DNA from 3 places in the Streptomyces sp. NPDC046465 genome. Region 1 is predicted to be linked to each of the others. Evidence: riboswitches for the same ligand, from Rfam matches in the RefSeq annotation. Region 1 holds a riboswitch; each other region holds the start of a gene.

Evidence for each region. A riboswitch is a leader RNA that binds a small molecule or an ion and turns the genes downstream of it on or off. The one in region 1 is predicted to bind thiamine pyrophosphate.
Region 2: linked by a shared signal. The riboswitch ahead of thiO (glycine oxidase ThiO) and the one ahead of thiC (phosphomethylpyrimidine synthase ThiC) in region 1 are both predicted to bind thiamine pyrophosphate.
Region 3: linked by a shared signal. The riboswitch ahead of ABZ953_RS11920 (thiamine ABC transporter substrate-binding protein) and the one ahead of thiC (phosphomethylpyrimidine synthase ThiC) in region 1 are both predicted to bind thiamine pyrophosphate.

Annotation. Positions count from the first base shown of each region.
Region 1 is NZ_JBEYZK010000004.1:292,793-303,089, forward strand. It holds gene hisC (histidinol-phosphate transaminase) at 1-903, opposite strand, end outside; gene ABZ953_RS08875 (LacI family DNA-binding transcriptional regulator) at 1,323-2,444, shown strand; gene ABZ953_RS08880 (metallophosphoesterase) at 2,687-3,742, shown strand; gene ABZ953_RS08885 (hypothetical protein) at 3,923-4,819, shown strand; gene thiC (phosphomethylpyrimidine synthase ThiC) at 4,936-6,735, opposite strand; TPP riboswitch at 6,728-6,882, opposite strand; gene ABZ953_RS08895 (YibE/F family protein) at 6,954-8,417, shown strand; gene ABZ953_RS08900 (SsgA family sporulation/cell division regulator) at 8,504-8,941, opposite strand; gene ABZ953_RS08905 (helix-turn-helix domain-containing protein) at 9,045-9,848, opposite strand; gene ABZ953_RS08910 (DUF5326 family protein) at 10,111-10,297, opposite strand, start outside.
Region 2 is NZ_JBEYZK010000021.1:112,150-122,446, forward strand. It holds gene ABZ953_RS29730 (NAD(P)/FAD-dependent oxidoreductase) at 1-914, shown strand, start outside; gene ABZ953_RS29735 (hypothetical protein) at 928-1,794, opposite strand; gene metF (methylenetetrahydrofolate reductase [NAD(P)H]) at 1,840-2,757, opposite strand; gene thiE (thiamine phosphate synthase) at 2,861-3,520, opposite strand; gene ABZ953_RS29750 (Rv2175c family DNA-binding protein) at 3,617-3,982, opposite strand; gene ABZ953_RS29755 (FAD-dependent oxidoreductase) at 4,218-5,381, opposite strand; TPP riboswitch at 5,584-5,697, shown strand; gene thiO (glycine oxidase ThiO) at 5,725-6,918, shown strand; gene thiS (sulfur carrier protein ThiS) at 6,915-7,127, shown strand; gene ABZ953_RS29770 (thiazole synthase) at 7,131-7,925, shown strand; gene pknB (Stk1 family PASTA domain-containing Ser/Thr kinase) at 8,034-9,995, shown strand; gene ABZ953_RS29780 (deoxyribonuclease IV) at 10,088-10,297, shown strand, end outside.
Region 3 is NZ_JBEYZK010000006.1:206,553-216,849, forward strand. It holds gene ABZ953_RS11880 (helix-turn-helix domain-containing protein) at 1-338, shown strand, start outside; gene ABZ953_RS11885 (M23 family metallopeptidase) at 443-988, opposite strand; gene rpsB (30S ribosomal protein S2) at 1,396-2,346, shown strand; gene tsf (translation elongation factor Ts) at 2,447-3,283, shown strand; gene pyrH (UMP kinase) at 3,469-4,230, shown strand; gene frr (ribosome recycling factor) at 4,387-4,944, shown strand; gene ABZ953_RS11910 (phosphatidate cytidylyltransferase) at 4,977-6,086, shown strand; gene rlmN (23S rRNA (adenine(2503)-C(2))-methyltransferase RlmN) at 6,190-7,296, shown strand; TPP riboswitch at 7,362-7,478, shown strand; gene ABZ953_RS11920 (thiamine ABC transporter substrate-binding protein) at 7,556-8,641, shown strand; gene ABZ953_RS11925 (iron ABC transporter permease) at 8,617-10,297, shown strand, end outside.

The sequences.
Region 1 (10,297 bases):
CTGCGTCTCGGGCACCGTCCAGCCCTGCCCGCGCAGCGTCTCGACCACACGCGTGCGCTCGCCGACCAGCGAACCGACCCGGCCCATCAGCTCGTCCTCGGCGCGCAGCGACGCCACCGCCGCGTCCTGCGCGAGCTGGCTCACGCCGAACGGCACCGCCGTCTTGCGCAGCGCGGCGGCCACCGGCTCGTGAGCGACGGCGAAGCCGACACGGAGGCCCGCGAGGCCGTACGCCTTGGAGAAGGTGCGCAGGACGCAGACGTTCGGGCGGTCGCGGTAGAGCTCGATGCCGTCCGGCACCTCGGTGTCGCGGATGAACTCGCGGTACGCCTCGTCGAGGACGACCAGCACGTCACTCGGCACCCGGTCCAGGAACCGCTCGAGCTCCGCCCTGCGGACCACGGTGCCCGTGGGGTTGTTGGGGTTGCAGACGAAGATGAGCCGGGTGCGGTCGGTGATGGCCGCGGCCATCGCGTCGAGGTCGTGCACCTCGCCGTCCGTCAGCGGCACCCGTACCGAGGTCGCGCCGCTGACCTGCGTGATGATCGGGTACGCCTCGAAGGACCGCCACGCGTAGATCACCTCGTCGCCCGGGCCCGCGGTGGCCTGCAACAGCTGCTGGGCGACGCCCACGGAGCCGGTGCCCGTGGCGATGTGCGAGACGGGCACTCCGAAGCGGTCGGCCAGCTCGGCCATCAAGGTCGTGCAGGCCATGTCGGGGTAGCGGTTGAAGGAGCCGGCCGCGGCGAGCACACTCTCCAGCACGCCGGGAAGCGGCGGATAGGGGTTCTCGTTCGAGGACAGCTTGTAGGCCGCCGGACCGTCGGCCACCGCGGGCTTGCCCGGCTTGTAGGTGGGGATCCCCTCAAGCTCGGCGCGCAGCCTCGGGTTCGTCTCGCTCACCGCAGTCCTCCTCGTAGCCAGTCACAACCAGTTCGAATACTGCTTACCTTATGAGGATTCGGCTCCCCTGCGAATGGGCTTCCGGCATCTCCTCCACGGAGGGGCACGGAGCGGCCCGTGCAGGCGCGCGGAGAGATCCGTGCAGGCGTACGAGGAGAGAGGGGCGCCCCGTGCTCCCCCGTGCGCCGGTGGCTCGCTCCGTGGCGCGCGTCCCTCGTGAAGGTGAGTTGAGACCTCTTCGAGACCTGACCCTTTTGGCAGGCCCATGCGCGACGATCAGGGGCAGCTGTCCATCGGCCCCTTCAACTCCCTTGCATTCCAAGGTCATTGACCCACCCGTGCCATGCAGAAACGTGCCTGTCAACGCGTGAATATGCGCCCCTGCTACCCACCCCCATGAGCCCTACTATCGGCTCGCCATGACAGCAGCAGGGAAGCACCAGGTGAGCCGAGCGGAGACCGCACGCCGGGGCAACCGGCAAAGTCGAGCGGGGATCAGAGACGTCGCCGCAGCCGCCGGTGTCTCCATCACGACTGTCTCCGACGCCCTCAACGGCAAGGGTCGGCTACCCGACGCCACCCGACGCCACGTACGCGAAGTCGCAGAGCGGCTGGGCTATCGCCCGTCCGCGGCGGCCCGCACCCTCCGTACCGGCAAGTCCGGCCTCATCGGCCTGACCGTGACGACGTACGGGGATGAACCTTTCACCTTCACCGAATTCGCCTACTTCGCCGAGATGGCCAGAGCCGCCACCTCGGCCGCACTCGCCAGGGGATACGCCCTGGTGATCCTCCCCGCCACCTCCCGCCGCAGCCCCGTCGACGTGTGGTCGAACGTGGCACTCGACGGGACCGTCGTCGTCGACCCCTCCGATCACGACCCCGTGGTCAGCGAACTGGTCCGGCAGGGCCTTCCGGTGGTCTCCGACGGCCGCCCGGCGGGTTCGCTCCCGGTCACCGCCTGGGTCGACAACGACCACGAGGCGGCGGTCCTGGAGATCCTCGACCACCTCGCGGCCGCCGGCGCCCGCCGGATCGGCCTCCTCACCGGCACCACCACGGACACCTACACGCACCTCTCCACCACCGCGTATCTGCGCTGGTGCGAACGCGTCGGACAGGACCCGGTCTACGAGTCCTATCCCGCGCACGACCCGTGCGCGGGCGCCGTCGCCGCCGACCGGCTGCTCGCCAGGCCCGACCGGCCCGACGCCGTCTACGGCCTCTTCGACCCCAACGGCACCGACCTGCTCGCCGCCGCCCGGCGGTACGGCCTGCGCGTCCCCGACGACCTGCTGCTCGTCTGCTGCAGCGAGTCCACGGTGTACGCCACCACAGAACCGCCCATCACCACGCTCTCCCTCAAACCCCGGCGCATCGGCACGGCCGTCGTACAGCTCCTCATCGACGCCATCGAGGGCCTCGATACGGGCCGGCCCATCGAGCAGGTGATACCGACCGAACTGATCGTGCGCACCTCTTCCGAGCGACGTCCACCGCGCACGACGGTCAGCCCGCCCCGCTCGCCCGGGCACGGCTGACCGCTCCCGCCCGAGCACCCGGCCCCGGGCAGAGGTTGGCATCCTCCCCGCCACCTGCGGGGAAACCTCTGCCCAATTCGGGAGAAAACCTCGGCGAACCGGCCTCCGGAACCGATTCACCACCCCTGGTGCACCACACAGCGGGAGCCGCATTCCTATGATGGGCGGACGACACCGCGGGCCGCTGCGACCAAGCAGTCCGATCTCGGTGCAGATGCGGCGCAATGGTGGTGGAGGGGTCGATGACTCAGGGGGCCGGTCAGGGACCCGATGTGCGGACGGCGACGCTGCGCGACTTCCGCGTACCGGCGTACGTCCATGAGACGACCGGACCCGCCCCGGCGAGCCCCGGAGCGCCCGGCGAACCGCCGGAGGAGGGCTATACCCCCACCCAGCGCGACCTGCCCGTCATCAACCGGGGAGACACGGTCCAGGTGCAGGTCATGCCCGAGCCTCCGCAGCCGCGGGCGAGCGAGGAGTTCGGTCCGCTGTTCGTCGTGGGCGACGTGCACGGCTATCTGGGCGAGCTCGTCGCGGCCCTTCATGAGCAGGGGCTCGTCGACGAAGAGGGCAACTGGTCCGCGGGCAACGCGCGCCTGTGGTTCCTCGGCGACTTCACCGACCGCGGGCCCGACGGCATCGGCGTCATCGACCTCGTGATGCGGCTCTCCGCCGAAGCGGCGGCCGCCGGCGGCTACTGCAAGGCGCTCATGGGCAACCACGAGCTGCTCCTGCTCGGCGCCAAGCGCTTCGGCGACACCCCCGTCAACTCCGGGGCGGGCACCGCCACCTTCCAGGCCGCCTGGCTGCTCAACGGCGGCCAGAAGACCGACATGGAGCGCCTGGAGGACCACCACCTGCAGTGGATGGCCCGCCTGGACGCGATGGAGGAGGCCGACGGCCACCTGCTCGTACACTCCGACACAACCGCCTATCTGGATTACGGCGACTCGATCGAGGCGGTGAACGACACCATCCGGGAGACCCTTACGCGCAATGACGCCGACGAGTGCTGGGACCTCTTCCGCAAGTTCACCAAGCGCTTCGCGTTCCGCGACGAGTCCGGCCCCTCGGCCGTCCGCGAACTCCTCGATGTCTACGGCGGCACCCGCATCGTCCACGGTCACAGCCCCATCCCCTACCTCCTGGGCGACGTCGGCTCCGAGGACGAGTCGGACGGCGGCGGCCCGGTCATCGAGGGCCCGCACGTCTACGCCGGCGGCCTGGCCATCGCCATGGACGGCGGGGTGACCATGGCCGGAAAGCTACTGGTCTGCCAACTCCCTCTGGATAACTGAGCGTTCTTCGGGCAGGTGCCCCTCTACACGATCACGCTGGCCAGGGGGGCAATTTCCGGAAACCCCCTGTCACCGCATGCCGTCACGGCTCTACCATCGGCTTATCCGTAGCAGGCTCCCCTCCGTTTCTGCCCAACGGCTCGTAGCCATGCGAGCCTCAGCCCTACGGAGCATCGGGGGATGCACATGAACAGCGCTCCACACCTGCTCAATGAGGACCGCCCCGAGTACGAGCGGATCCTCGATGAGGCGCTGCGCAACGCACCTGATCGTCCTGAACTCGCCGCAGTGGGCCAGCGGCTCAACACCGAACAACTGCGCACCATGGCCCTGAACGCGACAGCACTGATCACGGCCTCGGCCGCGGCCGAGTACGCGCACTACGTGAAGGTTCGCGAGGAGTTGCGCGAACCTCGACCGACGTCCACATCGATCCGTGAAGGGAACGGACAGAGCGCCGCGGAGTCGGGCTCCGGCGGCATCAGCCTCGCCACCACGATGGGCGAGGTAGCGGAACCGGTGGCCGCGGGAGCCGGGGCGATCGCCGTCGTCGCGGTCCTCGCACCCGTCCTCGCGGGCACGGCCGCGGTGATATTCCTGCTCGTCGGCTACATCCTGAAGATGCTCACGCCCGAGCCCGCCTTCGCGGACACCCTGCTCACCGCGGGATGGCTGTTCGGCGCGCTCACCGCAGGGGGCATCCTGGTCGCCGCGGTCGGTCTGCTCCTGACCGCCCTGCGCAACGGCTCCACCTCGCTCCAGGCAGAACTGCACGGCGAGCGCTGCGAGGAGGTGTCCCGCGCCAGGGAAGACTGGGGCCAGGCGCTCCTCGAGCGGGGCGTCGTGCCGTTCCTGCGGGAGGCCCTGACGGACCCGGGCGGAGCTCCCGCCGCCCGTACGCCGTCGTCGGGCGTCGGGGGATCCGGTGCGAACGGCAGCCGTATGCCTCAACTCGGCTATCACAGGCCGGGATTCAGCAGTCCGGACGGCGGCTCGACCGCGGGGTCGCGCCCGAGCTACTCAAGCCCGGACTTCTCCAGCCCCGACTTCGGCGGGCCCGACCACAAGCCGGAGTAGTCGGGCCGGGGACGGGCACGGGGCAGGGCAGTGACCGGCCGGATGCCGGTGTGCTGCCCTGCTTCCGCGTGCCGTCAGCCGTGGGGACGGCCTCCGGAGTCAGCCGTGGGGGCGGCTCAGTCGGCGATCGGCAGGTAGACCCGGTTGCCCGCCGCGGCGAACTCCTTGGACTTCTGCTCCATGCCCGCGGCGATGTCGTCCTGCTCCAGGTCACCGCCGTGCCGGCGCCGGATGTCCTGCGAGATCTTCATGCTGCAGAACTTCGGCCCGCACATCGAGCAGAAGTGCGCCGTCTTCGCCGGCTCGGCCGGCAGCGTCTCGTCGTGGAACTCCCGTGCCGTGACCGGGTCGAGGGCCAGGTTGAACTGGTCCTCCCAGCGGAACTCGAAGCGCGCGTCCGAGAGCGCGTCGTCCCAGTCCTGCGCGCCCGGGTGCCCCTTGGCGAGGTCCGCCGCGTGCGCCGCGATCTTGTACGTGATGACACCGGTCTTCACGTCGTCGCGGTTGGGCAGGCCGAGGTGCTCCTTGGGCGTGACGTAGCAGAGCATGGCCGTGCCCCACCAGCCGATCATCGCGGCACCGATGCCGGAGGTGATGTGGTCGTAGGCCGGGGCGATGTCCGTGGTCAGCGGGCCGAGCGTGTAGAACGGCGCCTCCTCGCAGATCTCCTGCTGGAGGTCGATGTTCTCCTTGATCTTGTGCATCGGGACGTGACCGGGGCCCTCGATCATCGTCTGTACGTTGTGACGCTTGGCGATCGTGTTGAGTTCCCCGAGCGTCCTCAACTCGGCGAACTGTGCCTCGTCGTTGGCGTCCGCGATCGAACCGGGCCGCAGGCCGTCGCCGAGCGAGTACGTCACGTCGTACGCCGCGAGGATCTCGCAGAGCTCCTCGAAGTTCTCGTAGAGGAAACTCTCCTTGTGGTGCGCGAGACACCAGGCGGCCATGATCGAGCCGCCGCGCGAGACGATGCCGGTCTTACGGCGCGCGGTGAGCGGGACGTACGGAAGGCGCACGCCCGCGTGCACCGTCATGTAGTCCACACCCTGCTCGGCCTGCTCGATGACCGTGTCCTTGTAGATCTCCCAGGTCAGCTCCTCGGCCTTGCCGTCGACCTTCTCCAGGGCCTGGTAGAGCGGCACGGTGCCGATCGGCACGGGGGAGTTGCGCAGGACCCACTCGCGGGTGGTGTGGATGTTGCGGCCGGTGGACAAGTCCATGACCGTGTCGGCGCCCCACTTGGTCGCCCACGTCATCTTGTCCACCTCCTCCTCGATGGAGGAGGTGACCGCGGAGTTGCCGATGTTGGCGTTGACCTTCACCAGGAACTTCTTGCCGATGATCATCGGCTCGATCTCCGGGTGGTTGACGTTGGCGGGGATCACCGCGCGGCCCGCGGCGACCTCCGCGCGCACGACCTCGGGGTCGAGGTTCTCGCGGATCCCGATGAACTCCATCTCGGGCGTGATCTCGCCGCGGCGGGCGTACGCGAGCTGCGTCACCGCCTGACCCGCGCGCCCCCTGCGCGGCTGCCGGGGGCGGCCGGGGAAGACGGCGTCGAGGTTCTTCAGGCCGCCGCGGGGCGAGGTGTGCTTGATGCCGTCGTCCTCGGGGCGGGGCGGGCGGCCGGTGTACTCCTCGGTGTCGCCGCGGGCGATGATCCAGTTCTCCCGCAGCGGCGCGAGGCCGCGGCGGACGTCGGTGTCGATGGCCTCGTCGGTGTACGGCCCTGACGTGTCGTACAGGGTGACGGCCTTGCCGTTGGTGAGGTGCACCTGGCGGACCGGCACGCGCAGATCGGGGCGCGAACCCTCGACATACGCCTTGTGCCAGCCGATGGACTTCCCGGCCTCGTCAGCCGCGACGGTGTTCTCGTCGCTGCCGGAGGCAGGCGTGCGTGCGTCCGATGTGGTCATGAGACCTACTCCCTACGCCGGCATTACCCGGTAACAGGTTCGGCGGTCGACGCAGCGGATTCCGTACGGCTCGTGCACGATCGTGCCGGTTCGTACGGAGGTCAGCGCCCTCTCAGCCCGGTGCTCCGAGCTCCCGCGATTGCAAAGGTGGCTCCACGCTAGCGTCATCTCGGGCGCGCTGAACAGAGGGCCCCCTCCGTTCTTGCGATGATCGGGCAGTGACCACCACAGAGCCGCCGCTTCCGCCGCCCTCTCGTCCCCCGTCCCAACCGCCGGGCTTGAACCCACCGTCGGACGGGAACGGACCAGGTCACGGGGAGGGTCAGGGACACGGGCACGGGGGCCACGGGCACTCACACCACCACGGTCCCGCCGCGCCCGTCTCCAAACACCTGCGCAAGGTCATCGCCGCGGTCCTGATCCCCTTCGCCGCCGCGGTCGTCGTCGGCCTTGCGGTGCTGTGGCCGGGCGGCACACCGGGCCACGAGCGCACCGGCGTCGGATTCGACCGGCAGACGCAGGCGGCGAAGGTCACGAAGGTGCGGGAACTGCCCTGCAAGGACCTCAGCCCCTCGCAGACCCCGCCGAACGGTGACACCTCCACCGCCGAAGGCCAGTCCGCGCAGTCCCGGGCGGCAGGCATCTGCAAGCGCGCGACGGTCGAGGTCAGCAACGGCAAGGACAAGGGCCGCACCTTCACCGAGATCATCCAGCCGGACTCCCCCCGGCAACTGCGCCAGGGCCAGCAGGTGGTGGTCGCCTACGAGCCCAAGGCCCCCGAAGGACTGCAGTACTCCGTCACCGACGTGAACCGCAAGCTCCCGATGGCGCTGCTCGCCGGCATCTTCGCCCTCGCCGTCGTCGTGGTGGGACGGTTGCGCGGCGTGATGGCCCTTGTCGCACTCGCCATCAGCTTCATGGTGCTCACGTTCTTCATCCTGCCCGCGATCCTCCAAGGCTCGAACCCGCTGGTCGTGGCGGTGATCGGGGCGAGCGCCATCATGCTGATCGCGCTCTATCTCTGCCACGGCCTCACGGCCCGTACGTCGGTCGCGGTGCTCGGCACGCTCATCTCCCTCCTGCTGATCGGCCTGCTCGGCTCGCTCTTCATCGGATGGGCCTCCCTGACCGGCAACACGGACGACAACACCGGCCTCATCCATGGCCTGTATCCGTCCATCGACATGAGCGGCCTGCTGCTCGCGGGCGTCATCATCGGCTCCCTCGGTGTACTCGACGACGTGACGGTGACGCAGACCTCCGCGGTCTGGGAACTGCACCAGGCCAACCCGACGATGGGCTGGCGCGGCCTGTACCGCGCGGGCATCCGCATCGGCCGCGACCACATCGCCTCGGTCGTCAACACCCTCGTCCTCGCCTACGCGGGTGCCGCGCTCCCCCTCCTGCTGCTCTTCTCGATCGCGCAGTCCAGCGTGGGCACGGTGGCCAACAGCGAGTTGGTCGCCGAGGAGATCGTGCGCACCCTGATCGGCTCGATCGGCCTGGTCGCCTCGGTGCCGGTGACGACCGCACTGGCCGCCCTGGTCGTCTCGGCGGACCGCACGACCGGGACGCCCCCCGCCCCCGGCACGGGCCCCACCGCTGCGGCGGGCGCCAACGCCATCGCTACCGGTCCCGCCCGGCCTCCCCGGGGTGGAAAGGGGCGGCGCCGCAAACGGTGACCGCTTCCGACACTACGGAATGCACCCAGCCCAGTGCCACGAAATGCACCAAAATGCCACCCTCATCCGCCCCTTGCGGCTACAGGTCAGCCCGCGTTCTGCTCCTCCGCGAGGATCCGGTCCAGCGCCTCGTCGAGATGCGTGTCGAAGTCGGCGAGCGACCGCTCCTGCCCGAGCGGCACCAGCCTGTCCGTACGGTCGAGGAAGGCGAGCAGCGGCGGGATGCCCACCCGGAACAGCGCCTGGTCCGCGCCGACCTGAAGCCTGATCAGCGCCTCGTCGAGCAGCCCGGAGTCGGTGGGCTCGACCCGCACATCCCCCTCCCCGCACGGCCTGCCCACCCCGTCGATCAGCAACTCCCGACCAAAGGTCCAGGTCACCGGGGCGTCCCCCGGCAGATGGAACGTCAGCCGCACCGCATAGGGATCGTCGATCTCGTAGCGCAGCTCCACCGGGATGCGAAACGACAGCTCCTCGGAAACAAGGAAGCTCATCATGACCTCTGCCTGAACCGTCTCGCCCATCGCGCCCTACCCCGTCACGTAGCCCTCGAGGAGCCAGAGACCAACTCCCTGGCACCCTTGGCATCTTGCTCAACGTGCACACCAGATCACAAGGAGTGAGTTTTCAGATGCTGATAGAGAAGGCGAGTGTCCCTAGTAGCTTTCCGAGTTCACGCTGCAAACGGTGGGCTGCGGGCAGCAGCCGATCGGCTTGGTAGGAGGGGACAGAAATGGCCATGGTCGCGACGGTGTCACCCACTGTGATCGGAATCGCCGCGCAAACCGTGCCGAGCGCGTACTCCTGACGCTCCACGACGGGCTGCATCCGCTCCATCGTGGCGAGCCGCCGCATGAACGCGCGGTCGTCCCGGACCGAGTAGCGAGTGATCGACTGGACCGGATAGCGGTCGAGGTGGTCAAGCCGGGCCTCATCGTCGAGTTGACCCAGCAGACACTGCCCGATCGCGTGGGCGTGCCCCGTCTCCCGGAAGTCCGCCCACTCCTCGACGGCTGGGTTGCCCGGGGTGTCCGCGACGGCCACGAGGTCGATCTCGCCCTCGCGGTAGACCGCGAAGTACACGGGAACTCCGATGGTGTCGTGCCAGTGCGCCAGGGTCTCCTCGATGGCGCCGCGTCGATTCTGCTGCGCCCCGCTGCTGCCCAGCCGCTCGGCCGCCTCGCCGAGCACGAACACGCCCTTCTCTCTTCGTAGATAGCCCTCGTGGGTCAGGGTGCGCAGCAGGTGGTACGCGGTGGGGAGGGCAAGTCCCGCCTCACGCGCCAACTGCTTCGCGGGCGCCCCGCCTTGATGCGCGGCGGCGGCTTCCAGCAGTCGCATCGCCCGCTGCACGGACCCGATGAGAGTCGGCCCGACGGCTGCGGTGGATGCGTCGGCCTGCGCGGATGCGTCGGCCTGCGCGGTGGACACGTCGGCCGGTGCGGCGGATGCGTCGACCGGTGCAGTGGTGGCGTCAACCGGCGAGGTGGTGGCGTCAACCGCAGCCAAGGTTCACTCCCGAAGCGCGTGAGGGGTCCGCCCGTGCCCGCGAGGAGCGAGGGAGGGGCAGTGCACGTGCACCCGTCCACGGAGGGTCGACCTCCGCGTCGGATTCCGGACTCTAATCCTTGGCCACCGCTCTACGGCTCCGCTCGGGAAAACTTCCCCCGGCCGAGGGAACCGTTGCGAAAACTCACCAGTCCGTACGGGACGAAGACGAGCCGGATATGAACTTCCGTACGACATAGATGAGTCCACCGACCAAAGCTACGAATAGCAGGGCCTTGAAGAGCAGGCCGACCACGAATCCGACAACGGTCGCTATCACGCTGCCGAAGACGACGAGTGCGATGACGGGCACGGCCACCCACTTCACCCAC
Region 2 (10,297 bases), on a different contig from region 1:
GTCTGGATCCCCGTACGACCCCGGCGAGCGCGGCCGTCCTGCCCTATCTGGAGCAGACGTTCGGTGTCTGGTCGGCGCGGGGCGGCATGCGCGCCCTGGCCCGAGCGGTGTACGAGCGGTGTCTCGCGCGGCGGGTCGAGTTCGTGTTCGGCGCGGCGGTGACGCGGATCGTCGAGAAGGACGGCCGGGCCGCGGGCGTGGAGCTCGCGGACGGCACCACCGCGGACGCGGACTTCGTCGTCGCCGGCGTCGCGCCCGCCGCTCTGCACGGCATGCTCCCCGGTGGGGGCGCACGCTCGTCGGGAGACCTTCCCAAGAGCCCCGCCATGCCCAGTCGGCTGACCGTCCTGCTCGCGCTGCGCGGGCCACGCCCCGCGGACGCCCCGCACCGGACGGTGGTGCACGCGGCGGACCGCGCTGAGGAGCTGGACCGGCTGTTCGGCGACGCTTTCGCCCTGGCCACGCACCCCACGGTCACGGTGACGCGGCCGGACGACCCGGCGTCGGTGCCGGACGCGGAGCATGAGGCGGTCACCCTCACCGTCACGGTGCCCGCGTGCCGTGACGCGTCCGACCCGGCCGCCCGCGAGGCGTTCGCCGCCTGCGCGGAGCGGGTGATCGACCGTGCCGGGCGGGCCGTCCCCGACCTGCGCGAGCGCCTCCTGTGGCAGGAGATACGCACCCCTGCAGACATCGCGGAGGCCACCGGCGCCGAGGGCGGCGCGGTCCCGGCACCGGCGCTCGCCGCGGCCGGCGGCACGCTCCTGCACCCGGCCAACAGCACCGCCCTGCCGGGGCTCTTCGCGGTCGGCGGCTGGTCGCACCCCGGCGGAGGCCTCCCCCACGCGGGCATGTCGGGCACGCTGGCCGCGGGCCTGATCGTGGAGGGGCCGGAGTTCCGCGGCTCCCAGTGAGGACGACGGGCCGTCAGTACCGGTACTGCTGCTCGTTGTAGCCCGAGCCGTCGTATCCCCCGGCGTTCCCGTCCTGCTGGTACGGGTAGGGCTGCTCCTGCGGGAGTTCGCCGCCGTACGGCTCGTCGGTGGTGCGCTGCTGCGGCACCCAGACGCCGCCGGGCGGGGTCTCGTTGTACGCCTCGCCGAGGCCGCCGCTGTAAGTGTCGCCGCCGTACGGGGCGTACTGCTGCTGGTCGCCGTAGCCCCCGTAGCTCTGCGCGCCGTAGGTCTGCGTGCCGATGTACGGGTCGGAGTAGGCGGCGTACTGCTGCTGGCCCGTCTCGTCGTATCCGTAGCTCTGCTGGTCGTAGCCGGTGAAGGCGGCCGCGTCGTAGCCGTAGGTGTCACTCGCGGGGGCCTCGCCCGCGGTCGGCGGGGCGTACGCGGCGTCGCTGTACACGCCGTACTGGCCGGTGTCGTCGGGCATCGGCTCGGTCGCGTAGACCCCGCCGTCCCCGGGGGTTTCGGGGCTGTGCTCGGGCGGCGCCGGGACCTGCTCGTACTCCAGGTCGGAGACCTGCAGCGTCGGCTCCTGGGCGGCGGCCGCGCGCGACGGCTTCTTGCGGCGCCTGCTCAGGCCCGGCTGACCGCCGAGCGCCCAGCCGGTGGAGAAGCCGCGGCGGAACGACAGCGTCACGTACGTCTGGCCTGTGGCGAAGGCGATGGCGCCGAGCCCGATGATCCACACCGAGGGGATCATCACTCCGATGACGACCCCGACGAAACCTCCGAAGGCCAGCAGGCGCCAGCGCAGCCTGGCCTTGTACTGCAGCAGCACTTCCCCCAGCAGCCACAGCGCGACGAATCCGAACGCGATGTAGAGGACCGTCCAGCCCATGTACGCCCCTCTCCCCTCGGCCGCGGCCCAAGGGGGTACGACCGTTCAGGCCTGCTGGTGCAGACCCAGATTCTCGTAGATTTCCAGCGTCGCCGTGGAGTTGTTGAGCGTGATGAAGTGCAGTCCCGGCACGCCCTCGGCCAGCAACCGCCGACAGAACTCCGTCGCGAACTCGATGCCAATGGAGCGTACAGCGGCGGGATCGTCTTTGACCGAGAGCATCCGTTCTTTCAGCTCGGCCGGGAATACGGCGTTGCTGAGCTCGGGCAGCCGGTTGAGCTGGCGGACGTTGGTGACCGGCATCATCTCAGGGATGATCGGAGTATCGCACCCGGCCGCCTCGACGCGGTCGCGCAGCCGCAGGTACTCCTCCGGGTCGAAGAACATCTGTGTGATCGCGTAGTCCGCGCCGGCCCGGCACTTGTCGATGAAGTACCGGGTGTCGGAGTCCCAGTCGGGCGAGCGCGGGTGCATCGCGGGGAAGGCGGCGACGCCCACGCAGAAGTCCCCGGACTCCTTGATGAGCTCGACCAGTTCGGCGGCGTACGTGAGGCCCTCGGGGTGTGCGATCCAGTCGCCGAGCGGGTCGCCCGGCGGGTCGCCGCGGACCGCCAGCATGTTCCTGATGCCCGCGTCCGCGTACTGCCCGATGATGTTGCGCAGCTCGGCGACGGAGTGGTCGACCGCGGTCAGGTGTGCGACGGGCGTCAGGGTGGTGTCGGCGACGATCTGCTGGGTCTCCTTGACCGTGCCGGTGCGCGTCGAACCGCCCGCGCCGTAGGTCACGGAGACGAAATCCGGGGCGACCGCCTCGACCCGCCGCAGCGCGTTCCAGAGGTTCCGCTCACCCTTCGGGGTCTTCGGGGCGGAGAACTCGAACGAAAACATCGTTTTACCGGTCGCGAGCATGTCGCGCACCGTCCGCGCACGGTCAGTCCTGGTCGAAGCTGTGCCTAGGGCCATATGGGCAGGTTAGCCAGGCCCCGGCGGTCGCCCAACCAGAGTGGGAAGATTTGGCCGGTTTGCCGGTTTGTTGTCCACGGATCGGACACTCCCGGGCTGTTGCTCAGACAGACGTACGCAGCCGCTTCGCGAAGTCGGCCGCGGCGGCCCCGGGGTCGTCCGCCTCGGTGATCGCCCGTACGACGACGACGCGGCGCGCGCCCGCTTCGAGGACCTCGTCCAGATTGCCCGCGTCGATGCCGCCGATGGCGAACCAGGGGCGGTCCGTGCCGAGCGAAGCCGTGTAACGGACCAGGTCGAGGCCCGGGGCGTGGCGGCCCGGCTTGGTGGGCGTGGGCCAGCACGGGCCCGTACAGAAGTAGTCCACGCCGTCCTGGACGGCCGCCGCGGCGGCCTCCTCCTCGGCGTGCGTGGAACGGCCGATGAGGACGTCACCGCCGAGGACGGCGCGGGCCGCGGGGACGGGCAGGTCGCCCTGGCCCAGGTGCAACACGTCCGCGCCGATCGCGTGGGCGACGTCCGCGCGGTCGTTCACCGCGAGGAGCTTGCCGTGCCGCCGTGCGGCGTCCGCGAAGACCTGGAGGTGCGCCAGCTCCTCGGCGGCCTCCAGGCCCTTGTCGCGCAGCTGCACGATGTCGACGCCGCCCGCGAGGACAGCGTCGAGGAACTCCGGGAGGTCACCCTGGCGCTTGCGGGCGTCCACGCACAGATAGAGCCGGGCGTCGGCGAGCTGGGCGCGGTGATCGGCGGCAGCGGCAGCCATGGGTAAGTCCCCCGTTGTCGGTGGCGTGCGGGGCGCGTGACGGCACGCGCCCCGTACGCCGGACGATGTGTTCAGGTCAGACGGCCGAGCACCCGCTCAGACGGCCAGCGCCTGGGCGCGGCGCTTCACCTCCGTGCCGCGATTCTCGCTCAGAGCCTGCGCGGGGGTGCCGGGCAGGGTCGGGTCGGGGGTGAAGAGCCACTCGATCATCTCTTCGTCGGAGAAACCGTCGTCCCTAAGGAGCGTCAGGGTCCCGGTGAGGCCCTTGACGACCTTGTCGCCGTCGATGAAGGCAGCCGGCACCTGCAGCGCGCGGTTCTCACCACGGCGTACGGCGATCAGCGTGCCCTCCTTGACCAGCTGGCGCACGCGGGTCACCTCGACATCGAACATTTCCGCGATGTCGGGGAGGTGCAGCCAGGCGGGGACGAGAGCATCGGTCTTTGCGTCAATCTCGGTCACAGGTCCAGCGTATCTCTGGCCGGGGGGCCTTGGGTCGGGGTGGGCTGTGGGGGGGCTTGCTTGTGGTCGGGTGCGGGGTGGTGGGGGCTGGTCGCGCAGTTCCCCGCGCCCCTGGGGGGTCCGGGTGGCCCTTGGCCCAGAGGCTGGGCGCGGCAGCCTCAGCCTCTGGCTCGTGAGCGGCCGCGGGGAGGTGGGGGCTGGTCGCGCAGTTCCCCGCGCCCCTTGGGGTGGTGCGCTACAGAGCCGCCTTCTTCAAGGGGATCGATGGGTCTGACGTCAGGGTCGGGTCCAGGGGGGTGCGGGATTCGATCAGTTTGCGGCCCTGGGCCAGGTCCCGTGGGCGGCCCACCGCCAGGACCGCCACCAGGGCACTGTCACGCAGCCAGCAGACCGACCAGGCCATGCCCGTCGGGTCGCCCCGCCAGACCATGTGGTCGGCCGCCGCGTGGTGGCCCGCGTACTGCACGAAGCGGCCGAACTGCTCCGACCAGAAGTACGGCACCGGGTCGTAGGCCGCCGGTGTCTCGCCGATGATGTTCGCCGCCACCGTGCGCGGGCCCTGGAGGGCGTTGTCCCAGTGGTGGACCAGGAGGCGCTCCCCGTACCTTCCCGAAGGGAAGGAGGAGCAGTCGCCGACCGCGTACACGTCGGGCGCCGACGTGCGCAGCCGGTCGTCGGTCACGACCTCCCGGTGCGTGCCCAGCTCGATGCCGGAGCCGGCCAGCCAGCCCGTCGCGGGCCGTGCGCCGATGCCGACGACGACGGCGCCCGCGGGCAGCCGGGTCCCGTCCGCCAGGACCACCGCGCCCGGCTCGACGCGCTCCACGCGCGCGTGGGTGCGCAGCACCGCCCCGGAGTCCGCGTACCAGCCCGCCATGGGCGCCGCGACCTCCGCGGGCAGCGTCCCCGCGAGCGGCCGTCCCGCCGCCTCGACGACGGTGACGGCGCAGCCCGCCTCGCGCGCGGCCGTCGCGAACTCCGCGCCGATCCAGCCCGCCCCGACGACCACGACGTCGTGCTGCTCGGCGAGGACCGGGCGCAGCCGCTCCGCGTCGTCCAGGGTGCGCAGGAGGTGGACGCCTGGCACGCCTTCGGTGCCGGGAAGGCCGATCGGTTCGGCGCCGGTCGCGAGGACCAGGTCGTCGTACGCGACGGGTCCCTCGGCGGTGTCCAGCTCGTGGTCGGCGGGGCGCACCCCGGTGACCGCGCGGCCCAGGACCAGCTCGATGCCGAGCGCCTCGAAGTCGATGTCGAAGGCGGAGCCCTCCGCCTTGCCGAGCAGCACCGCCTTGGACAGCGGCGGCCTGTCGTACGGCTGGTGCGGTTCCGCCCCGACGACGGTGACCGCGCCGGTGAACCCCTGTTCGCGCAGGGCCACCGCGGTCTGCACCCCGGCCATCCCCGCGCCGACGATGACGACGCGCCGCGCCGCCTGCCGCTCTTTCCCGGTCTGCCTCTGCTGCTCGCTCACCCGATCACTGTAGGGCGGCCGGCCGGGACGCTTTCAGATGGATACGAGGAGATCTCTGACACACCGTCACTGCCCGTACCCGGACAGCTCCCCTACTGCCACGCGGAGCGACGGGCTAGGGTGGCCGGTGCAGAGCACTCGCGGGAGCCCGGACGCACCGGGCTGAGAGGGAGGCTGGGACGGCCTCCGACCGTACGAACCTGATCCGGGTCATGCCGGCGAAGGGAGGGGCTGGACGCCCATGCATCCACGTACGACATCGCCTACGGCAGTGCCATCGGTCACCTCCGATGTCCTGGTCGTCGGAGGCGGCATCATCGGCCTGGTCACGGCCTGGCGGACCGCGCAGCGCGGGCTCTCCGCAGCGGTCGTGGACCCCGACCCGGGCGGCGGCGCCGCCCGGGTCGCGGCGGGCATGCTGGCCGCCGTCACCGAGCTGCACTACGGCGAGCAGACCCTGCTCGCCCTCAACCTCGCATCCGCCCGCCGCTATCCCGACTTCGCCGCCGAGCTGACCGAGGCGAGCGGGCACGGCCTCGGCTACCGCGCGTGCGGCACGCTCGCCGTCGCGCTCGACTCCGACGACCGCGCCCACCTGCGCGAGCTGCACGACCTGCAGCGCCGCTCGGGGCTCGACTCCCAGTGGCTGAGCGGCCGCGAGTGCCGCCGTCTTGAGCCGATGCTCGCGCCGGGCGTGCGCGGCGGGCTCCGGGTCGACGGCGACCACCAGATCGACCCGCGCAGGCTCGCGGCGGCGCTCGTGGTGGCGTGCGAGCGGGCCGGTGTGGTCTTCCACCGCGCCTGGGCCGAGCGCCTGACGGTGGCGGGCGACCGGGCGCGCGGAGTCGTCCTCGCGGACGGCACCGAGCTGAGCGCGGCGCAGACCGTGCTCGCGGCTGGCAGCCTCAGCGGGCGCCTCGCGGGTGTCCCCGGTGACGTCCTGCCGCCCGTGCGCCCCGTGAAGGGGCAGGTCCTGCGGCTGACGGTGCCGAAGCCGTACGCGCCGTTCCTGAGCCGCACCGTGCGCGCCGTGGTGCGGGGCAGCCACGTCTACCTCGTGCCGCGCGAGAACGGCGAGCTCGTCGTCGGCGCGACCAGCGAGGAGCTCGGCTGGGACACCACGGTCACGGCGGGCGGTGTGTACGAACTCCTGCGGGACGCGCACGAGCTCGTGCCCGGCATCACGGAGCTGCCGCTGACCGAGACCTGCGCGGGGCTGCGGCCCGGCTCGCCCGACAACGCGCCGCTGCTCGGCCCGACCCGGCTCGCCGGGCTCCAGCTGGCCACCGGCCACTACCGCAACGGCGTCCTGCTGACGCCCCTCACCGGCGACGTCATGGCGCACGCCCTGACCACCGGTGAACTGCCGGACGAGGCGCGGCCTTTCACCCCGCTCCGGTTCACCGGCGCCGCCCCTGAACTCGTTCCGCCCCGCACGCAGCCCTTCACGGAGCAGCCCGTATGAGCACCCCTTTCGCCGTTTCCGTCAATGGAGAAGCACGTGATGTGGCCTCGGGCACCACGCTCGAAGCCCTCGTGGCCACCCTCTCCGCGGCGCACTCCGGTGTCGCCGCCGCCGTCAACGAAACCGTCGTCCCGCGCGCGCAGTGGCCCGCCACCGCGCTGGCCGAGGGCGACCGCGTCGAAGTACTCACCGCAGTCCAGGGAGGCTGAACCATGGCAGACGACCCCTTCGTCATCGGCGGGCTCACCCTCTCCTCGCGCCTGATCATGGGTACGGGCGGTGCGCCGAGCCTCGACGTCCTCGAGCGGTCCCTCGTCGCCTCCGGCACGGAGCTGACCACGGTCGCGATGCGCCGCCTCGACCCGGGCGTGCAGGGCTCCGTGCTCAGCGTCCTCGACCGGCTCGGCATCCGCGTCCTGCCGAACACCGCGGGCTGTTTCACCGCGGGTGAGGCCGTGCTCACCGCCCGGCTCGCACGCGAGGCGCTCGGCACGGAGCTCGTGAAGCTGGAGGTGATCGCCGACGAGCGCACGCTGCTGCCCGACCCGGTGGAGCTCCTGGACGCCGCCGAGGTCCTGGTGGACGACGGCTTCACGGTCCTGCCGTACACGAACGACGACCCGGTGCTCGCGCGGAAGCTGGAGGACGTGGGCTGCGCGGCGATCATGCCGCTCGGCTCGCCCATCGGCTCCGGTCTCGGCATCCGCAATCCGCACAACTTCCAGCTGATCGTCGAGCACGCGCGCGTGCCGGTGATCCTCGACGCGGGCGCGGGCACGGCGTCCGACGCGGCGATCGCGATGGAGCTGGGGTGCGCGGGCGTGATGCTCGCCTCCGCGGTGACGCGGGCGCAGGAGCCGGTCCTGATGGCGGAGGCGATGCGGCACGGCGTCGAGGCGGGGCGCCTGGCACACCGGGCCGGACGGATTCCGCGCAGGCACTTCGCGGAGGCGTCCTCTCCCGCGGAGGGCATGGCACGGCTCGATCCGGAGCGGCCCGCGTTCTAGGCCCCAGCGGGCACGGGCACGGCCCGGAGCGTCACAGCTCGGCTGCAGTAGCGCTCCGAATCCGCCCGGCGGGGAGACGTGTCAGCGGTGGCTCGTAGACTCCCCTGCGTGGACACGACCCTTCAGGACCCGCTCGTCGGGCAGCTGCTCGACGGCCGTTACCGGATCGACGGGCGCATCGCGGTCGGCGGGATGGCCACGGTCTACCGGGCCGTGGACACCCGCCTCGACCGCGTGCTCGCGCTCAAGGTGATGCACCCGACGCTGGCGGCCGACGTCTCGTTCGTCGACCGCTTCATCCGCGAGGCCAAGTCGGTGGCCCGCCTCTCCCATCCGAACGTGGTCGGCGTCTTCGACCAGGGCACGGACGGGTCGTACGTGTATCTCGCGATGGAGTACATCGCGGGCTGCACCCTGCGTGACGTCCTGCGCGAGCGCGGCGCGCTGCAGCCGCGGGCGGCGCTCGACATCCTGGAGCCGGTCCTCGCCGCGCTCGGCGCCGCGCACCGCGCGGGCTTCGTGCACCGCGACATGAAGCCGGAGAACGTCCTCATAGGGGACGACGGCCGGGTGAAGGTCGCCGACTTCGGGCTCGTCCGCGCGGTGGACACGGTCACGAACACGACCGGCACGGTGCTCGGCACCGTCTCGTATCTGGCCCCCGAGCAGATCGAGCACGGCACGTCGGACACCCGCGTGGACGTGTACGCCTGCGGGGTCGTGCTCTACGAAATGCTGACCGGCGCCAAGCCGCACTCCGGGGACTCCCCCGCCCAGGTCCTCTACCAGCACCTCAACGAGGACGTGCCGCCCCCGTCGGCGGCCGTCCCCGGCCTTGCCTTCGCGCTCGACGAGGTGGTCGCCTCGGCCACCGCGCGCCACCCCGACGTCCGTCCGTACGACGCGGTGGCGCTCCTCGCCCAGCTCAGGGAGGCGCGGGCCGCCCTGACCGAGGAGCAGCTCGACGCGGTGCCGCCGCAGGCCCACGCGGCGGCGCACGACAACGCCGAGGACCGCACGAGCGTGATCCCGCGCGCGGCGCGCTCCGTCCAGCTCCCGCCGCCCACCGATGGCGGTCCTGGCGGAGCGGGCGGCCAGGACGCGCTGAACCGCACCAGCATCCTCGCGACCCCGCCGCCCGGCCCGCCGCCCGCCGCCGCCCCGGCCTCCCGCAGGCGGTTCGACCCACGCCGCCGCATGATCGCGGTGATAGCCGCCGTCGTCCTCGTCCTGGGCCTCGGCACCGGCATCTGGTACATCAATTCCGGCCAGTTCACGAAGGTCCCGCCGCTCCTTGCGAAGACCGAGGCGCAGGCGAAGCAGCGGCTGGACGAGGCCGGGCTCGACGTGAAGGACATCGACCGCAAGTACAGCGACACGGACAAGCGCGGCACGGTCATGGACAGCGATCCCGCGGTGGGCGAGCGCATCCGGCAGAACGACAAGGTGACGCTGACCATCTCCCTTGGCCCGGAGACCGTCAAGGTCCCGAACGTCAAGAACATCCCGCTGGACACGGCGAAGAAGGAGCTCAAGAACTCCGGGCTCGCGCCGGGCATGGTCACCAAGAGCTTCAGCGAGGACGTCAAGAAGGGCGCCGTGATCAGCACGGACCCGCGGGCCGGTTTCACCCGCAAGGCGGGCTCGGCCGTCGCCCTCGTCGTCAGCAAGGGCCGCCCCGTCGAGGTCCCCGACGTGACGGGCGAGTCCGAGTCCGACGCCACCTCCGAGCTGGAGGAGGAGGGGCTCAAGGTCGAGATCGCCACGAAGCAGGTCTACTCCGACGAGGACAAGGGTGACGTCGCCGAGCAGTCGCCCGGTGAGGGCAAGACCCTCGCCGAGGGCGACACGGTCACCCTGACGATCTCCAAGGGCCAGCCGATGGTCGAGGTCCCTGACGTGACCGGGATGAACGTCGACGACGCCAAGGACGAGCTGGAGGGGGCGGGCTTCGACGTGGACGAGGACCGCGGCCTGCTCGGCATCTTCGGCGACACCGTGAAGAAGCAGTCGGTGGACGGCGGCGACAAGGCCCCCAAGAACTCGACGATCACCATCACGATCCGCTGAGCCCGAGAGCCCGTGATCGGCCGGGGCCCGGACCGCCGACGGAGCATCCCCGCGCGCATGCCACCCTGGATGGCGTGAGCAGCAACAAGTCAGTGACCAGCAACGAGTCCCCCAGCGCAGCGTCCCGCAACCCCGTCGGCGGCCATGTCCCCGTGGCCGGCGGCCTCGCCTCCGTCGGCCTCTCGTACGCCCGTGAGCTCGGTGCCGAAGCCGTGCAGGTCTTCGTCGCCAACCCCCGCGGCTGGGCGACCCCGCTCGGCAATCCGAAGCAGGACGAGGAGTTCCGCGCGGCCTGCGCGGCC
Region 3 (10,297 bases), on a different contig from region 1:
TGGAGGGCGCGGGATCGGCCGAGGGCAAGGTCGAGGCCTATGTGCGGCGGCAGCTGGCACTGGTGGGGGACCGACGGCACCGGGCCGTGGTCGCCATCTCCGCGAGCGAGCTCGACGCCGGGGCCCGGGAGAAGATCCGTGCCGCGCATGGCGGTCTCATCGCGATGATCGTCGAGGCGCTCGAGGAGCTGGGGCACGAGCAGCCCCGTATGGCGGCGATGCTGCTCCAGGGCATCGTGGACGCGGCGGTGCGGCGGATCGAGCTGGGTGCCGCCGAGGAGCCCACGGCCATCACCGAGGCGGCCGTGGCCATGGCTCTGCGGGGTGTGCGGGGCTGAGTCCTTGGATGCCGGGGGTCACGTATGCCGGTACCGGGGGTCACGTATGCCGGGGGTCACGCATGCCGGGGGTCACGCATGCCGGGGGTCACGCATGCCGGGGGTCACGGTATGCCGGTGGTCACCGGCAGCAGGCGGGACGGGCCCCGGTGCAGGAGCCATGGGGGCAGCAGGGTCAGGGGATCCAGGTAGGTTCCGGCCCTGAGCAGGCCCCAGTGGAGGCAGCTTCCCGGGCAGTGGCTCGTCGGGAGCTCCATGGTGCCGACCACGTCGCCCGCCTCCACCTCGTCGCCCGCCCTCAGTGACGCCCTCACCGGTTCGTATGTCGTGCGCAGAGGCGGATCACCCGTGCCGTCCAGTTCCACCGAGACCACGCCTCTGCCCGCCACCCGGCCCGCGAAGGCGATCCGGCCGGGGGCCACGGCCCGTACCGCACTGCCCGGCGGCGCGGCGAGGTCCACGCCCCGGTGACCCGCGCCGTACGGGGTCGAGGGCGGGTCCCACGCACGGATGACCTCGGGGCGGGTGCCCACCGGCCAGGAGGCGGCCGGGGACGGAGTCGGGGACGGGGCCGGGGTCGAAGGCGCGGGCGAGGGCAAGACGGTCGCGAGCAGGGCTGCCAGCACCGGCAGCAGAAGTTCCAGGCGCATGGGAGAACCGTCCCGCGCCGGGTCCCGCCGTGGGGATCATGGACCGGATCTGTGGATGACCGGGCGGTTGTGGATATCGGCGTCACCCGGTCGTGGGAGCCGGGGTGGGATCTGTCGTGGGGGCGGCCATGAGAGCTGCCGTCAGAGCTGCCACGGGAAGCCGCGTCCGCCCCGCGGACCGCCGTCACCTGGGCATCGACGGCGGCGTCACCCGCCACCCCGTGGGTCCCGTACACTTCTCGTGGCGATCCGGGTCACCGGGTCGACTTCGCACGCCCCGGCACCTGGCCATGAAACAGCCGGTGTCAGCGCCCCTCGGTCCCTCGTGGGCAAGGCGCGGAGCGGGCGTCAGGCGCGAGTGCCGTCCGGCACACGCGGCACAACCGAGATTCTCAAGGAGAACGGCCATGGCCGTCGTCACGATGCGGGAGCTGCTGGAAAGCGGCGTCCACTTCGGTCACCAGACCCGTCGTTGGAACCCGAAGATGAAGCGCTTCATCTTCACGGAGCGCAACGGCATCTACATCATCGACCTGCTCCAGTCGCTGTCGTACATCGACCGCGCCTACGAGTTCGTCAAGGAGACCGTTGCCCACGGCGGCACGGTCATGTTCGTCGGCACGAAGAAGCAGGCGCAGGAGGCCATCGCGGAGCAGGCCACCCGCGTCGGCATGCCCTACGTCAACCAGCGCTGGCTGGGCGGCATGCTCACCAACTTCTCGACTGTCTACAAGCGCCTGCAGCGCCTGAAGGAGCTCGAGCAGATCGACTTCGAGGATGTGGCCGCGTCCGGCCTCACCAAGAAGGAGCTGCTCGTCCTCTCCCGCGAGAAGGCCAAGCTGGAGAAGACCCTCGGCGGTATCCGCGAGATGTCCAAGGTGCCCAGCGCCGTCTGGATCGTGGACACCAAGAAGGAGCACATCGCGGTCGGCGAGGCCCGGAAGCTCAACATCCCGGTCGTCGCCATCCTCGACACCAACTGTGACCCCGACGAGGTCGACTACAAGATCCCGGGCAACGACGACGCGATCCGCTCCGTCACCCTGCTCACCCGCGTGATCGCCGACGCCGTCGCCGAGGGCCTCATCGCCCGTTCCGGCGTGGCCACGGGCGACCAGAAGCCGGGCGAGAAGGCCGCCGGCGAGCCGCTCGCCGAGTGGGAGCGCGACCTGCTCGAGGGCGAGAAGAAGGCGGACTCCGAGGAGGCTGCCAAGGCCGAGGAGCCGAAGGCCGCCGAGGCCGAGGCCGAGGTTCAGAAGTCCGCCGAGACGGAGAAGGCCGCCGACGCCGAGCAGGCCGAGGCCCCCGCCGAGGTTGCCGCCGTCGAGGCGCCCGCCGCGGACGCCGAGCAGGCCTGACCTCACAGGTTCGGTAGTTGACGGCGGGGGCCCATCGGCCCCCGCCGTTCACCCGTAGACCTCCGTAGATCTTTCAGACTTCGAGAGAGAATTTTCGATCATGGCGAACTACACCGCCGCTGACGTCAAGAAGCTCCGTGAGCTCACGGGCGCCGGCATGATGGACTGCAAGAAGGCGCTCGACGAGGCCGATGGCAGCGTCGACAAGGCCGTCGAGGCGCTCCGCATCAAGGGCCAGAAGGGCGTCGCCAAGCGCGAAGGCCGCTCTGCCGAGAACGGCGCGGTGGTCTCCCTCATCGCCGACGACAACACCTCCGGTGTCATCGTCGAGCTGAAGTGCGAGACGGACTTCGTCGCCAAGGGTGACAAGTTCCAGGCCGTGGCGAACAACCTCGCCGCCCACATCGCCAAGACGTCCCCGGCCGACCTCGAGGCGCTGCTCGCGTCCGAGATCGAGGCCGGTAAGACCGTCCAGGCGTACGTCGACGAGGCCAACGCCAACCTCGGCGAGAAGATCGTCCTTGAGCGCTTCGCGCAGTTCTCGGGCGCCTACGTCTCCGCGTACATGCACCGCACGATGCCCGACCTGCCCCCGCAGATCGGTGTCCTCGTCGAGCTGGACAAGGCAGACGCCGCTGTCGCCAAGGGCATCGCCCAGCACATCGCCGCCTTCGCGCCGAAGTACCTCTCCCGTGAGGACGTCCCGGCCGAGGTCATCGAGACCGAGCGTCGCGTCGCCGAGGAGACCACCCGCGCCGAGGGCAAGCCCGAGGCCGCGCTGCCGAAGATCGTCGAGGGTCGTGTCAACGGCTTCTTCAAGGAGGCCACCCTCCTCGGTCAGCCGTACGCGCTGGACAACAAGAAGTCGGTCGAGAAGGTTCTCGCCGAGGCCGGTGTCACCCTGAAGCGCTTCGCGCGCATCAAGGTCGGCATCTGAGTCCGTACCGCGATCGACGGTAGACCCCGCTAGGGTCGACAGCGGTCGCCCGCGCACGGTCCTCGTGCGCGACGTACGACCGCAGGATCTGACGAGGAGGCCACTGCCGAGCATGGGATGCGAACGACACCCCACCGGCAGTGGCCTTCTTCGCATGTGTGCCAAGTAAGAGAAGCGAGAACCACATGACCACCAAGGCCGACTCGAAGAGTGACGACGACAAAGTTGCCGGACGCTTCCTGCTGAAGCTCTCCGGCGAGGCGTTCGCCGGTGGAGGCGGCCTCGGGGTCGACCCTGACGTGGTGCATGCCATCGCCCGCGAGATCGCGGCCGTCGTCCGTGACGGCGCGCAGATCGCCATCGTCATCGGCGGCGGCAACTTCTTCCGCGGCGCCGAACTCCAGCAGCGGGGCATGGACCGGGCCCGCTCCGACTACATGGGCATGCTCGGCACGGTCATGAACTGCCTCGCTCTCCAGGACTTCCTGGAGAAGGAGGGCATCGAGTGCCGCGTCCAGACCGCCATCACCATGGGTCAGGTCGCGGAGCCGTACATCCCGCTGCGCGCCGTGCGGCACCTGGAGAAGGGCCGTGTAGTCATCTTCGGCGCCGGCATGGGCATGCCGTACTTCTCCACCGACACCACCGCCGCGCAGCGCGCCCTGGAGATCGACGCCGAGGCGCTGCTCATGGGCAAGAACGGCGTGGACGGGGTCTACGACTCCGACCCCCGGACCAACCCCGACGCGGTGAAGTACGACGCTCTCGGCTACGGCGAGGTCATCACCCAGGACCTGAAGGTCGCCGACATGACGGCGATCACGCTGTGCCGGGACAACAAACTGCCCATCCTCGTCTTCGAGCTGCTCTCCGAAGGCAATATCGCCCGGGCCGTCAAGGGTGAGAAGATCGGCACACTCGTGGGCGACCAGGGAAACCGGGCCTGACCTCCGGGACCTGGACCAGCCTCAAGGGACCTATGCGAGACGGCCTTTGAGGGGATGGACAAAGCCCTGCCGGTCGGACACCGTGCAGGAAAGACACGCGACGCAGCCGGCCACCCCGTGCCGGCCGGGCCTACTCAAGACACGCAGGAGCAAGTGGTGATCGAAGAGACCCTCCTCGAGGCCGAGGAGAAGATGGAGAAGGCCGTCGTGGTCGCCAAGGAGGACTTCGCCGCGATCCGCACCGGCCGTGCGCACCCGGCGATGTTCAACAAGATCGTGGCTGACTACTACGGCGCGCTTACGCCGATCAACCAGCTGGCCTCGTTCTCGGTGCCCGAGCCGCGGATGGCCGTGGTGACCCCGTTCGACAAGAGCGCGCTGCGCAACATCGAGCAGGCGATCCGGGACTCCGACCTCGGCGTCAACCCGAGCAACGACGGCAATATCATCCGTGTGACGTTCCCCGAGCTGACCCAGGACCGTCGCAAGGAGTACATCAAGGTCGCCAAGACCAAGGCCGAGGACTCCAAGATCTCGATCCGGTCGATCCGTCGCAAGGCCAAGGAGGCCCTCGACAAGGCGATCAAGGACGGCGACATCGGTGAGGACGAGGGCCGCCGCGGTGAGAAGGAGCTCGACGACACCACCGCCAAGTACGTCGCCCAGGTGGACGAGCTGCTCAAGCACAAGGAAGCCGAGCTGCTCGAAGTCTGAGTCTCGAGTCCGAGGAATCAGGGAACCGATCCGTGAACGACTCTTCCTGGGGGGCGCCGCCCAGAGCCGGGTATTGGGGGCCGCCCGACCACGGACCTGGTCAGGGGGCGACCCCGCCAGGTCCCGCGTACGATGCGCAGGACGCGCTGTTTCCGTCTGAGACACAGCCCATGCCCATCGTGCCCGACGTACCCGTGAACGGCGGAGACCAGGACGACGACCGGGGGGCCACTCCGATGGGCGGCCCCCTGTTCCGTGACGAGCCTCCGCAGGAGCCCATGCCCAGCGCACCTCAGCCGCAGCCCGCCCCGGTGGCACCGCAGAAGAAGAGCGCGGGCCGCGATCTCGGGGCGGCCATAGGAGTCGGTGTGGGACTCGGCGCGGTGATCATCGCGTCGCTTTTCATCGTGAAGGCCGTCTTCATCGGCGTCATAGCGGTCGCTGTCGTGGTCGGCCTCTGGGAGCTCACGTCGCGGCTCGAGGAGCGCAAGAGCATCAAGGCGCCGCTCGTGCCGCTCGCGGTGGGCGGCGCGGCGATGGTCGTCGCCGGGTATGTGCGGGGGACGGAGGGTGCGTGGGTCGCGATGGCCCTCACCGCGCTCGCGGTCCTCGTCTGGCGCATGACCGAGCCTCCCGAGGGCTATCTGAAGGACGTCACGGCGGGGGTCTTCGCCGCCTTCTACGTCCCGTTCCTCGCCACGTTCGTGGCGCTGATGCTCACCGCCGACGACGGCCCGAAGCGGGTGCTCACCTTCCTGCTCCTGACCGTGGTCAGCGACACCGGTGCGTATGCGATCGGCTGGCGCTTCGGCAAGCACAAGCTCGCGCCGCGCATCAGCCCCGGCAAGACCCGCGAGGGCCTGGTCGGCGCGGTCACCTTCGCGATGGCCGCGGGCGCGCTGTGCCTGCAGTTCCTGATCGACGACGGCGCGTGGTGGCAGGGCCTGGTGATCGGCTTCGCGGTGGCGGTGAGCGCCACGCTCGGCGACCTCGGCGAGTCGATGATCAAGCGGGACCTCGGCATCAAGGACATGGGCACGCTGCTGCCGGGACACGGCGGCATCATGGACCGCCTCGACTCGCTGCTGCCGACGGCGCCGGTGGTCTGGCTGCTGCTCGTGCTGTTTGTCGGGTCGGGCTGAGCGACTTGGCGTACGCCGTCTGACCTGCGTATATGTGGGTGAGGGGCTCGTTGTCCACAGGGCGGCGGGCCCCTTGTCGTATGTCTGCGACACTGGATGGACCATGCCTGTACCCGGAGAACTCACTTTCGTCGCGCCCCGCGGAGCCAAGAAGCCGCCGCGGCACCTCGCCGACCTCACGCCCGCTGAGCGCAAGGACGCCGTCGCCGCCATCGGCGAGAAGCCGTTCCGCGCCAAGCAGCTCTCGCAGCACTACTTCGCGCGGTATGCGCACGACCCGGCGGAGTGGACCGACATTCCCGCCGGTGCGCGCGAGAAGCTCCGTGAGGCGCTGCTGCCCGACCTGATGTCCGTGGTGCGGCACATCAGCTGTGACGACGACACGACGCGCAAGACGCTGTGGCGGCTCTTCGACGGGACGCTCGTGGAGTCGGTGCTCATGCGGTATCCGGACCGGGTGACCATGTGCATCAGCTCGCAGGCGGGCTGTGGGATGAACTGCCCGTTCTGTGCCACGGGGCAGGCCGGTCTGGACCGGAACCTGTCGACCGGTGAGATCGTGCACCAGATCGTCGACGGGATGCGCGCGCTCAGGGACGGCGAGATTCCGGGCGGGCCCGCGCGGCTCTCCAACATCGTCTTCATGGGCATGGGTGAGCCGCTGGCCAACTACAACCGCGTGACCGGCGCCATCCGCCGCCTCACCGACCCGGAGCCGGACGGCCTCGGCCTGTCGCAGCGCGGGATCACGGTGTCGACGGTGGGCCTCGTGCCCGCCATCCACCGGTTCTCCGACGAAGGCTTCAAGTGCCGGCTCGCGATCTCGCTGCACGCGCCGGACGACGACCTCCGCGACACCCTCGTACCGGTGAACACGCGGTGGCAGGTGCGGGAGGTGCTCGACGCGGGCTGGGAGTACGCGGCCAAGTCGGGCCGTCGCCTCTCCATCGAGTACGCGCTGATCCGCGACATCAACGACCAGGCATGGCGTGGTGACCGGCTCGGGCGGCTGCTCAAGAACAAGCCGGTGCACGTCAACCTGATCCCGCTGAACCCGACGCCGGGCTCGAAGTGGACCGCGTCGCGCCCCGAGGACGAGAAGGCGTTCGTGGCGGCCATCGCCGCCCACGGGGTGCCGGTCACGATCCGGGACACCCGGGGCCAGGAGATCGACGGAGCGTGCGGCCAGCTCGCCGCGGCCGAGAGGTAGGCCGAGGGGTAGTCTGACGGGCGTGCGGGCGTACGCCTCGTATATGGATCCGCTATACATCTGCATATTTCCGACAGGGGAGCGCCACAGCGCTGAGAGTGCGGCACCTTGGACAGGTGGGCCGCAGACCCTCTGAACCTCGCCCGGGTCATTCCGGGTAGGGAGTTCGGGCACGACTCAAGCTGTAGCGCCCTGCCCGCGGCCACCCGGCCGGCGGGCGGGGCCGCGTCTCTTCCTGGACACCCAGGAGGAAGTTTCAGTGAGCACCACCAAGAAGGTCACGTTCACCGCGGTGGCGGTGGGCATCGGGCTTGTCGCCGTCTCCGCGTGCGGCAGTTCCGACGGCGGTTCCGGGACGTCCGGCTCCAAGAGCGTGACGCTCGTCAGCCATGACTCCTTCAACGTCTCCAAGGACGTCCTCAAGGACTTCGAGAAGCGTTCCGGTTACCAGGTCCACGTCCTCAAGGACGGCGACGCGGGCGCCGCGGTGAACAAGGCGATCCTCTCCAAGGACAACCCGCAGGGCGACGTCTTCTTCGGCGTCGACAACACGCTCCTGTCGCGGGCGCTCGACAACGGCCTCTTCCAGACGTACGAGGCCAAGGGCTCGGAGCGGATCAAGCCGGAGTTCCGGGTCGACGGGGACAAGCGCCGGGTGACGCCCGTGGACAGCGGCGACATCTGCGTGAACTACGACAAGAAGTACTTCGCCGACAAGAAGCTGGCGCCGCCGAAGTCCTTCGAGGATCTGACCAAGCCCGCTTACAAGGACCTGCTGGTCACCGAGAACACCTCGACGTCGTCGCCCGGCCTCGGCTTCCTGCTCGGCACCGCCGCCAAGTACGGCGACGACCGCTGGCAGGGCTACTGGAAGAAGCTCAAGGCCAACGGCGTCAAGGTCGTCGACGGCTGGGAGCAGGCCTACAACGAGGAGTTCTCCGGGTCCGCGGGAGGCAGGAAGGCCAAGGGCGACCGGCCGCTCGTCGTCTCCTACGCCTCCTCGCCGCCCGTCGAGGTGCTCTTCGGCAAGCCGCAGCCCAAGGAGGCGCCGACCGGCGTCGCGACCGGCACCTGCTTCCGCCAGGTCGAGTACGCGGGCCTGCTCAGCAACGCCAAGAACACCAAGGGCGGCAAGGCGCTCCTGGACTTCCTCGCGGGCAAGGAGTTCCAGGAGGACATGCCGCTGAACATGTTCGTGAACCCGGTGCGCGAGGGCACCAAGCTGCCGGAGCTGTTCACGGAGCACGGGGTGACCGTCGACAAGCCGCAGACCATGGACCCGAAGAAGATCGCCGACAACCGTGAGCCGTGGATCAAGTCGTGGACCTCGCTCGTACTGAAGTGACGAAGTCCCGTCCCTGCGCGCGCTTCAGCAGGGGGAGCGCGGCGCGGCTCGGCCTGATGACCGGGCCCGTCGCGTTCTTCGCGCTCTTCTTCGCCTATCCGGTCTCGGCGATCGTCGCGCGCGGGCTGCACGTCGACGGCGTCTGGCAGTTCGGGCGGATCACGGAGGTGCTCGGGCAGTCCGACATCCGGCACGTGCTGTGGTTCACCACCTGGCAGGCGCTCGCGTCGACGGCGCTGACGCTGCTGATCGCGCTCCCCGGCGCGTACGTCTTCGCGCGCTTCGACTTCCCCGGCAAGCAGGCGCTGCGGGCCGTCGTCACCGTGCCGTTCGTGCTGCCGACGGTCGTCGTCGGGACGGCCTTCCTCGCGCTGATCGGGCGGGGCGGGCTCTTCGACGAGCTGTGGGGCGTCCGCCTGGACACCACCGTCTGGGCGATCCTGCTCGCGCACGTCTTCTTCAACTACGCGGTCGTCGTCCGCACCGTCGGCGGGCTCTGGTCGCAGCTCGACCCGCGGCAGGAGGAGGCCGCGCGGATGCTCGGCGCCTCGCGCTGGACGGCGTGGCGGACGGTCACGCTGCCCGCCCTTGGACCGGCGGTGGCCGCTGCCGCGCTCATGGTGTTCCTCTTCACCTTCACCTCGTTCGGCGTCGTGCAGATCCTCGGCGGACCCGCGTACTCCACCCTCGAAGTGGAGATCTACCGGCAGACCGCCCAGCTGCTCGACCTGCCGACGGCCGCCGTCCTGACGATCGTGCAGTTCGCGGCGGTGGGGCTGATCCTCGCCGTGCACGCGTGGACGGCACGGCGGCGCGAGAGCGCGCTGAAGCTCGTGGACGCCGCGGCCGTCGCGCGTCGGCCGCGCGGGGCGGGGCAGTGGACGCTGCTCGGAGTAGTCGTCGCGACGGTCGCGCTGCTGATCCTGCTGCCGCTCGGGGTGCTGATCCAGCGGTCCTTCGACGGTCCCGACGGCTTCGGGTTCATGTATTACAAGGAGCTGACCTCGGCGGACGGCGGGGCCTTCCTCGTGCCGCCGATCGAGGCGATCTGGAACTCCTTGCAGTACGCGGTCGTGGCCACCGCCATCGCGGTCGTCATCGGAGGGCTCGCCGCCGCCGCGCTCACGCGCCGTGCCGGGCGCCTCGTCCGCGGCTTCGACGCGCTGCTCATGCTGCCGCTCGGGGTCTCCGCGGTGACCGTCGGCTTCGGATTCCTGATCACGCTGGACAAGCCGCCGCTCGATCTGCGGGCCACCTGGATCCTGGTACCGCTGGCCCAGGCGCTGGTCGGCGTGCCCTTCGTCGTACGCACCATGCTGCCGGTCCTTCGCGCGGTGGACGGACGCCTGCGTGAGGCGGCTGCCGTGCTCGGCGCCTCGCCGCTGCGGGCCTGGCGGGAGGTCGACCTGCCGATGGTGCGGCGGGCGCTGCTGATCGCCGCCGGGTTCGCCTTCGCCGTGTCGCTCGGCGAGTTCGGGGCGACCGTCTTCATCGCACGGCCGGACAACCCGACGCTGCCGGTCGCCGTGGCGCGGCTGCTCGGCCGGGCCGGTGACCTCAACTACGGGCAGGCGATGGCCCTTTCGACGATTCTCATGGTGGTGTGCGCGGTGTCGCTATTGCTCCTGGAACGCGTTCGGACGAACCGCACCACGG